Regions from separate parts of the Alicyclobacillus sp. CIJ1 genome, predicted to be linked through region 3. Evidence: predicted binding sites of a transcription regulator. Region 3 holds the regulator's gene; each other region holds the start of a gene.
The links. Region 3 encodes LexA, which represses DNA repair genes until DNA is damaged. Its sites were predicted from a motif close to CGAACATATGTTCG; they were not measured.
Positions count from the first base shown of each region.

Region 1 (3,279 bases), on a different contig from region 3:
CCTGAAGTCGTGTGGCTTGTCGGACTTACCCACAGGTACGCGGCGTTCCCGTTCCCTGTGTCTGCCATCATTCGGTCTCAATCACGTGTTCCAACCTCACGACTTGCTCACCGTCGTTGGTTCTCACACGAAGTTCCCGGTCGCGCACCGACACGCGGCCAAGGAGCACCACATCGCGTTCTGGCGTAAACACCGTTACACGCATGGCGCGTCCCTCACGAACCGCCTCACTGAGCGCGTATTGCATCTCCTCCAGGCGCTCCTCGGTGAGCACCGGGCGCTTGCGTTTTGCTCGTTCACACTGGATTTTCGCCATAAGTTCGCGATGCTCCGGCAGCACAAGCCGCATGGCCTCGAAGATGTTTCCGTCACGGATGTTCATGCGTAGTGACCTCCGATTCGCAGACTCCGTTCACGCAGTTGCCCAGCGCGTGTCAGGCTCACCGCGCGCATGATCGACGTCTCGCCAAAACGCGCACGGATCTCGTCTACCGTCTCGTACAACCGTGTCCGCGCCGGCACGTTCTCGAACAGTGACAACTGGACGCTCTCACGGAACTGTAGCATGTCCACACTCACCGACACGGCGCGCACACCGGAACCGTCCCAGTGTTGGTCCAGTAGCGTCAGGAGCACAGGGTACAGCTCGCCCGGATCGTTTGTGGCGCGGGGCAAGGTCTTTGCACGGTAAAACCCGCCCGTCAATCCCTCGTAGGTGAGGCCAAGTCCCACACGCCGACCGGCTTGATGCGCCTGCCGGAGACGATGACACACTTCGTCCAGCAACTCCAGGATGACGACCGCGATGTCACTGCGTTCGTAGAAGTCCCGCGGCAGCGTCGTGCGATGGGAGAAGCCCTTGTGTGGTGCGCAGTAACTATGCGGGTTTATGTCGCTCACGTCGATCCCATTCGCCCAACGGTGGATGACCTCGCCCCACACCAAACTCAGCCTTGAGCACGCCGACGGGCAGACGCGCGACGTCGCCGATCGTCTCGCACTTGAACTTGTGTCGCAGGACTTCCGCACGCCGTTTCAGGCCCCACATCTCCTGGACGGGCAAGGGATGGAGCACGGTCGGAATGTCCTCTTCTCGCCACCACACGATGCCACCAGGCGTCTTCTTGGCGGCTTTGTTCGCCATCTTCGCGATCCACTTATTCGGCGCGAGTCCAATGCGCGATCGGATGCGAAACTGGTCCCAAATGCGCGCTTGGAGGTTGCGCGCCGCCGCGATCGGGTCGGGAAACAAGGTGGATGGGTACGGAAAGGCGATAAAGCCTTCGTCGACCGAGAACTGTTCCTGAAACGGGAAGCATTGCTGCATGAGCAACTGTATCCGCACGGACACGTGCAGATAAAATGCCATGTGCGGTCGCACGACGATGAGTCGTGGGTACAGCCGGAGCGCTTCTCCCAAGCGCATGGCATTTTCGACGCCGTATCGCTTCGCCGTCGGCGTCGCGGCGAGGATAATGCCCGAACGCCTGGCCGGATCACCGGATACGACAAGCGGTGGGTTGGTGGAGTCATCGCACTCCTTGCGCCTGGCCGCATACTCCTCTCGGCTTGCCACCTCGCACGAGGCGTAAAAGCTCTGCATATCCACCAGACCGTAGATGAGCTGCGTCATCGCGAGATCATCCCCGTCCGTTTGGCACGACTCGAGGACTCGGCCTCCAACATCTTGCGCATGAACACCGCTTCGTCGTAGCGATCACCGATGCGGAACTCGACACGGACGTCCATGTTCCCGTCCTGGCGCTCGATGATGTGCAAGCCGTCCGCGCGCATCTGTGCCTTGAGGCGCGAAAGTTCGCGGTTGATGTGCGATTGGATGAGTTCGAGGATGAGAAGTTGACGGAGTAAGGTGGTAGGACGGTCCGTAGGGACACCTCTATTACGAATATGCGTTCTGTATGAGGGTATATGTCGATTGCCTTCTCCACGCAACGTAGCTTTTTGTCTCCGTAACATGTGCTACTCAGCGTAGCACATGTTTTTCTTGTCAATTTGGGCTGTGTCGGTTACAAAGAAGGTAACGGCAGGAACACCCGCATCCCAGTTTCGGAACAGAGTGGAGAGGATGATGGTATGTTGGATGCATCCTTTCCGGAGATTCTTCGGCGACTTCGCGAAGAGCGAAACTTGACCCAAGCGGATTTGGCGGGGAACGGCATTTCAAGGGCGTTGATCAGTTTGTACGAAAGTGGCCGCAGGACGCCGACCTATGAGACGCTTGCCTATCTAGCGGAACGTTTACAAGTCACCGTGGATATTTTCTTCGGTTCCAACAACGAAGTCGTCCAAAAGGCGATGATGACTCTCATTCATCAGGCAGAGCAGGCAGAACGGCAAGGACGATGGAAAGACGCCTTGGAGATGTGGGAGTCAGCGCACAACTTGTGTGAGGCATATCACTTCACAACATGGGATTTCCATATTAACGCCCACCGGGGTATCACCTTGGTGAACCTGGAACGTTACCAATGTGCCGTCGAAACTTTGCTTCCCCTTGTAGTCGACCCACGACTGCACGACAACCGAGACGTCGCCTATGACATTTTACGGGGTCTGGCTTTGAGCACTCGCCAGTTGGGTCAGTTAAAGATGTCGGAGACGTTCTTCAGGCTCATTCTGCACCTACTCGGGCCTTCAGATGAGCGTTGGGTTCGGACACAGATCAACTTAGCAAGCATTTATGAACTTTTGGGAGAACACGACAAGGCGGTTCGACATTATGTCTCGGCTGCCGAGTCTGCGCGACGCGTGGGGAGTGCAGAGCTTCAAGCGTGGGCGATTATCGGGCGGACAACCGCTGAGATGAGTTCGGGATTGACAGAACATGTGTCGTTGCTACTTGACAGAGCTCATAACTTGACCGAGTCCCTTCAGAATACTCGCCTTTCTTATGCCGTCCGACACAACAGGTTGGTTCTCAAACGAATCGAACATGATGTAGATGGTTTTCATCGAGAATACCAAACACTCATGGAGGAGGTACCTGATGACGAATGGAAAGCCCGTTTGCTTGAAGAGAGAATCAAGTGGTCCTTAGCCGTCGGGAACTGGGATGATGCAGAAGCTTGTTTGCACGAGGCCTTAGGGCTTCCCGTCACAACGCCGATTCGAGCTGAGCTCCTCATGGTGTTAGGTTAAAACAGTGGACACGGCGAATCGAGAATGTAAGAATAAGTCGATTCGAGGTGAGCCACGTGACACAAAAGTACGACAACGACTTTAAACTCCATGCTGTTCAACTCGCTTTGGAAGGCCACA
Region 1 is NZ_BAAJPH010000066.1:2,136-5,414, forward strand. It holds gene AC27E8_RS03395 (YolD-like family protein) at 68-382, opposite strand; gene AC27E8_RS03400 (DinB/UmuC family translesion DNA polymerase) at 379-900, opposite strand; gene AC27E8_RS03405 (Y-family DNA polymerase) at 878-1,633, opposite strand; gene AC27E8_RS03410 (helix-turn-helix domain-containing protein) at 2,095-3,159, shown strand.
Region 1: AC27E8_RS03405 (Y-family DNA polymerase) is a predicted target of LexA. The motif match lies at 1,904-1,917, and genes of this name have one in related genera.

Region 2 (3,279 bases), on a different contig from region 3:
CGAGTCATCGGCGTGCCGTTTTTCGTCATGGAGTACCGCCCGGGCGTCCCGCTGGACGACGCGTTCCCCGAGGACTTCGCCTATGCGCCCGAGGTGGGGCGGGCCATCTCCGAGCGCGCGATTCAGGCGCTCGCGGAGCTGCACGCCGTGGACCCGGTGGCATCCGGTCTCATCCAGTTTGGCAAGCCCGAGGGCTTTCTGCGCCGCCAGGTCGACGGGTGGATCGAGCGATTCCACCGGTCTCGCACGGACGAGGACGTGCCGCACGCGGACGCCGTCATGGCGTGGCTCAGCGGCCACGTCCCGGAATCGCGCGACGTCACCGTCATCCACAACGACTTCAAGCTGAACAACATGCTGTTTGCCCCGCCGGCGTATCAACACATTGTCGGCATCGTAGACTGGGAAATGGCAACTGTTGGAGATCCACTCTTCGATCTCGGCGTCATGCTGAGCTACTGGACCGAGCCGTCCGATCCGCCGGCGCTCCAGGCGCTCTTCCCGTCCGTGACGACGCTCGAAGGTTTTTACTCGCGCCGCGAGATGGCGGAGCGGTACGCACAGGAGACGGGGCGTTCGGTCCACGACATGAAGTTTTACTATGTGTTCGGCGTGTTCAAGCTCGCCGTGATCTTGCAGCAGATTTACGTGCGATACAAGCTGGGCAAGACGTCCGACGCCCGTTTCGCCCGCTTCGGCGACGGCATCCGGGCGCTTGTGGAACATGCCAGGGCCGAGATCGACCGCCCCTGAGGCCCATCCCAGCGCCCCACATGTCAAGAGGCCAGCCGGCCCGGCCGACTGGCCTCTCGGTTCAGTTCATCTGCTTTCGCAGGGCCTCAATCACATCGCGAGAGAGTCCCGTCGCCCGCTCAATGACCTCGCACGGCATGCCCGCCTCGAGCATGTTTCGCGCGACTCGGCGAACGCCCATCTCCGTTCCCATCTCGATGCCTTTTTCCATGCCTTTTTCCATGCCTTTCTCCATGCCTTTCTCCATGCCTTTTTCGATGCCCTCTTGCAGTCCTTCCTTGAAACCCTCAAGGTGCCCTTCCCTGCGGCCGTCCTCAAAGATCTCATCAATCAGGCGATACATGTTTCTCAACTCCCTTCTTAAACGTAGCCGCTGTTCCTCCGAAAGCGCCTGTTCCCCGAGCGTCAGGAGCGCGCTGACGACGAGTTCCCGCTCGCTTGGGTTGCGCACCTGAGGGATCAAGGACAGGACTCGGTCGAACGCCCGCGAAGGGTCGCTCAGGCGCATGTTCATGGCCAACGCAAGTCGCAGGCGGTCGCGCGGCTCCCAACGACCGTCCCGGAGGTGGTGCTCCACCTCATCGAGTGCCTCATCGCCATTCACGTGAGCCAAAAACACGTTTTCGACGCGGTACAGCGCTGTGCCAATATTCAGTTCCTCTGGTGCGCTCGAGATGCTCGCGTGATAAAGAACCACGGTCCGTATGGGACAGCGCATTCGGTTTGCAAGACGAGCGTCGTACTCCAAAAATCGATGCAGTGTAGCCTCCCGCGTTGCTTGGAACTCGAGGTGAAACAGATGACCGGCTGCCGTGCGCCAGACCCGATCCATCCGAAGAACGTTCGCGGGCAATTCGGTCTCCACCGGCTCCACAAGTTCCACGCCGTACACGCCGATGGCGTCCAGCGCCCCACCCGATAGTGAACGCGTCAATGCTTTCATCAAAGCGTCCTGCCTCGACATCGCAAGTCTCCTTTCTTCAAGTATACGGAAGGGTCCCAAGGCGAACAACGGATTGATCGCTACAGAACATATGTTCGATTGTTGGGTGCAACATTCCTGCTGTTCACGCGTATCGAGGCCATACACTGAAGCGCTATGATGGGCTTGCGACGTTAGCAGGACCGTCCCCAATTGAAAAGGCACCCGCCAAAACGGGTGCCTACGACCGACCTTGATATCCGCTCCACGCCGAGACTTTGGCGGCGCTCTCCTTGAGCGCCTTCACCGCCCGCTCCACGTCCTCGTCCTGGATGACCGACGTCATCGTGAGGCAGGAGAGGACGAGATCGACCTTGTTCTGCTGGTTGAAGACCGGCACCGCGACTGCCGAAATACCAGGCCACAGCTCGCCATGGGAGACCGCGTACCCCTTTTCGCGCACTTCCTGGAGGAGGCGCACGTACTCCTCTTCATCGGTGATGCTATTCGGCGTGTAGGCTTTGAGCCCCTCTCGGAGCACTCGACGCCACGTGGACTCGTCGTCATACGCCAGAAAGCAGCGGCCGAAGGCGGCGCCGTACACGGGGAACTGCTGCCCCACGGACACCGCGATGCGCACCCCGTCGCCCGGCGGCTCGGCGGAGCCGATGTAAATGACGCGATCGTCGCGCAGCCGCTTGACGAGGACGGCCGTCATGCCCGTGTGCGCGGCGACCTGATGCAGTTCAGCAAGCGCGTGCGCGTAGACGTCATTCAGATCTGCCGCCCGAGCGCCGAGCGGGATAAGATAAGGGCCCAGGCTGTAGCGGCGCGACTGCGGATCGTAGGAGACGAAATCCTCGCGCTCCAACGTCCGCAGCACGCGCAGGCAAGTCGTCTTGTTCACGCCGAGCCGCTCGGCAATTTCGGTCAACGTGGATTGCCGATACTTGTGCCGGCTCAAGAGCTTCAAAACGCGCGCCGCGAGCGCGACAGATGGCACTTGGTAGTCCAACGGACACCCTCATTCCGCGAAAAAGTGTCTGGCCCGCCTTCAGGCGAGCGGTTTGCGGAACGTCGCCGTACCCTGGACGACGCGGACGTCTCCTGGCGACTTCTGCGCCCAGACGTCACACGTCACCACCTGATAGCCTTCTTCCTCTTTCACCTCTTGGACGACGCCGTCACAGGTGATGATATCACCCGGCCGCACCATGTCAACGAACCGGACGCCGAACGACAGCAGATCGCCCTCTTCGCCGATCTCGTCCGTCAGCATCTGCGCCACGAAGCCCATCGTCAGCATGCCGTGTGCGATGACGCCGCCGAGCCCTGCCTCCTTGGCGAACTCCTCCACCGTGTGAATGGGGTTGAAGTCGCCCGACGCGCCCGAGTACTTCACGAGCTGAATCTTGGTCACGGGCGGCTTGGTAAGCGGCGTGAGGTGATCGCCCGGCTGATATCGCTTCGCCGTCATTTCGCCCCGCCCCCTTCCGGTCGATAGATCACGGTCGACTTCGCCTCCTGAACCAGTTCGCCGGCTTCGTTCTCCACTTTGTACGTGAAGACGAGCAGGATCATCCGGCCGAGCTTGCCGGACCGTT
Region 2 is NZ_BAAJPH010000124.1:14,191-17,469, reverse strand. It holds gene AC27E8_RS11145 (phosphotransferase family protein) at 1-753, shown strand, start outside; gene AC27E8_RS11140 (RpnC/YadD family protein) at 815-1,717, opposite strand; gene AC27E8_RS11135 (IclR family transcriptional regulator) at 1,917-2,690, opposite strand; gene AC27E8_RS11130 (MaoC/PaaZ C-terminal domain-containing protein) at 2,730-3,152, opposite strand; gene AC27E8_RS11125 (MaoC family dehydratase N-terminal domain-containing protein) at 3,149-3,279, opposite strand, start outside.
Region 2: AC27E8_RS11140 (RpnC/YadD family protein) is a predicted target of LexA. The motif match lies at 1,781-1,794, and genes of this name have one in related genera.

Region 3 (3,279 bases):
GCATCGCTGTTGTCACCGCTCTACATTGCCGAAATCGCACCACCGCGGATCCGCGGGCGATTAGTCGGGTCGAACCAGTTGGCGATTGTGTCCGGGATTTTTATCGTCTACTTTGTGAACGCGGCCATCGTGAGTTCGCATACCACGGCCTGGAACCAGACGACAGGCTGGCGCTGGATGTTTGCCATGGGCGTCATCCCGGCTGTCATCTTCTTCGCGCTGCTGTTCTTTGTGCCGGAGAGTCCAAGGTATCTGATGAAACGGGGACGCGAAGCGCAAGCCATCTCGATTCTGGAACGCGTGAGCGGTCCCGAGCGCGCGCGGTGGGACGCCGAGGAGATTCGCAAATCGCTCGAAGTTGTGCCGGATTCGTTGTTACAGGAACTGTCGCGCCCGGGCATTCGAAAGGCGCTCGGCATCGGCATTGTGCTCGCGATTTTTCAGCAGTTCACGGGCACCAACGCGGTGGGCTATTACGCCCCGATGATCTTCAAGGCGGCCGGCGCAGGCACCAACGCGTCGTTCTACGACACCGTTTGGATTGGCGCCATCAAGGTCATCTTCGTCATTGTGCTCATGCTCATCGTCGATCGCGTCGGAAGAAAGCGGTTGCTTGTGTGGAACGGGATGCTCATGGCGCTCTTCCTCGTCGTCCTCGGCATCGCCTTTTCGCTGCCGCACATGATCACGTGGCTGGTTCTCGCGCTCGTGTTTGCGCACACGATTGCGTATGAGCTTTCCTGGGGCGGCGGCGTGTGGATTGTGTTGTCCGAGATCTATCCGACCGCTATCCGCGGCCGCGCGATGGCTATCGCATCCTTTGCGCTGTGGTTCGCCACGTATCTCGTGGCACAGTTTTTCCCGATTTTGTTGCAGGCGATTGGCGGGACGTGGACGTTTTGGATCTTCGCGCTCTTCTGCATCGCCATGGCCGTCTTCATGCAGCGGGTCGTGCCGGAGACGAGCAAGAAGACGATGGAGAAGATCCAAAGCGACTGGCTCCAGTCGGAGCGAGGACGCTCTCTGTGACCGCCTGACGTATCTCGATGCCTGGTCTTGTAGAGGTGCTCTGAAGATGCGGCGAAGCAAAAGAGGCTTGCGCCGCATGTTTTTCTTTCTATCGGATCTGCCGAAAGATCCCGATGACCTTGCCCAGGATGGTTACGTTCGGAAAGTACAAGGGAGACATCGCGTCGTTTTCTGGTTGGAGGCGCACACGGCCATCCTCCCGGTAAAACCGCTTGATGGTGGCCTCGTCTTCATCAGTCATGGCCACGACGATGTCGCCGTTATCGGCCGACGTCTGCCGCCGAACAATGGCGAGATCTCCATCCAGAATGCCCGCATTCACCATGCTCTCACCGATCACGCGCAGCGCGAAGACCTCATCGCCTTTCGCCACGTCGCGGGGCAAAGGCAAGTATCCTTCGATGTCTTCCAGCGCCGAGATGGGAAGTCCTGCCGTGACGCGACCGACGATGGGAGCGAGCACGACATCCCCCGGTTCCTCGTCGTCCACAAGGAGTTCCAGAGCTCTCGGTTTGGTCGGATCTCGACGCAGATAACCCTTCTGCTGCAGTCGTTCGAGATGCCCGTGAACCGTCGAGCTGGACGCCAACCCGACCGCTTCCCCAATCTCTCGCACCGATGGCGGGTATCCTTTTTCGCGGATGTTTTTTCGGATAAACTCGAGAATTGCGCGTTGACGAGCCGTGAGACCGCTCACCGTTCCCACTCCCTTCGCACCCATTCTACCACGTCGCGCGGGAAGGTGCAAACACGTGTTCGGATAGGGGGATCTCAGATGAGCCCAAGTTCGGCCAAAGCGTCCGCTACGCCGCCCTCGTCGGCGCTTGACGTGACGCGTTTGGCCGCGCGCTTGACCTCGTCATTCGCGTTGCCCATGGCGAAGGAGTACCCCATGGTGCGGAACATGCCGATGTCGTTCCCGCCGTCTCCGATGTGCACGGCGTCCTCAGGTGCGATGCCCAGATACGAGAGGAGGTGCATCGCGCCGATGGACTTGTCGGACTTGCGTCGCTGGAAGTCGACGGCCTGTTCATGCCAGCGGTATACGTAGCATTCGGGGAACTCGCGCTCGAACACGTCGTCCCACTCGGCGGTCATGAATGCGTTCAGCTGAAAGACGCCGATCTCGTCCAGCCGATCGGCCATCCTCGGCTCGCAGGCGATGGGCGGGAAGTCGTAGGACGCGAGGACTGGAAGATATTGCGGTGGAATAGGCCGCAGGCTGAAGGCGTGATCGTGCGTGTGAATGATGGTCTGAATGCCGCGGCGCTCCGCCGCTTGTAGGATGCCGCGAACCACTTCGCGCGAGAAAGGCAGAGCAAAGATTTCTCGATCTCCGGCCTTTACCAAACCGCCGTTAAAATAGATGCCGTATGGGATCCCGAGCGAGGCCTGCACGTGCTGCGCATGAATGACGCTCCGACCCGTGCACACGGCGACCGGAATGTGGTTTTCAATGAGTTTGGCGACCGCCGCGGCGCTTTTGGGCACGATCCGGCCGTTTACAAACAGCGTGCCATCGATGTCGAGAAACACCATTTTGACGCGTTGCTTGGTTTTCACGAACTCTCCCCCCATGCTGCGACCGCTCGCGCCGGTATGAGACCAGTCGGAGTTTCATTATACACAACACCCTGCCAAAATAGGCACAGCGGACGCGCTCCGTTGCGCATACGCGCCGGCCTCGGCTATCATAGCCATATTGAGGACGAGCAGGAGGAACAGTCGATGCAGGTCACAATGGACACGTTGGTGTCGCTCGCAAAGCGGCGAGGCTTTATTTTCCCTGGTTCCGAGATTTACGGCGGATTGGCCAACACGTGGGATTATGGGCCGCTCGGCGCCCAGGTCAAACACAATTTGAAGCGCGCCTGGTGGCGGTTTTTCATCGAGCAAAATCCGTTGAATGTCGGTCTGGATTCGGCCATCCTCATGAATAAGCAGGTGTGGGTGGCGTCTGGACACGTGGCAAACTTCCACGACCCGATGGTGGACTGCCGTCAGTGCAAGGCACGCTTCCGGGCGGATAAACTCATTGAAGAGGCTGCAGAGGCGCAGGGGAAGTCGTTGGTGGTGGACGGCCTGCCGTTTGCCGAAATGGAGCGTCTGATTGAGGAACTTCAAATCGCTTGCCCTAACTGCGGAGCTCGCGATTTTACGAACGTCCGGCAGTTCAACATGATGTTCCGCACGTTTCAAGGCGTGACCGAAGACGCGGCCAACGAGGTTTATCTCCGCCCCGAGACCGCG
Region 3 is NZ_BAAJPH010000102.1:24,435-27,713, forward strand. It holds gene AC27E8_RS06905 (sugar porter family MFS transporter) at 1-1,029, shown strand, start outside; gene lexA (transcriptional repressor LexA) at 1,118-1,726, opposite strand; gene AC27E8_RS06915 (Cof-type HAD-IIB family hydrolase) at 1,801-2,592, opposite strand; gene AC27E8_RS06920 (glycine--tRNA ligase) at 2,758-3,279, shown strand, end outside.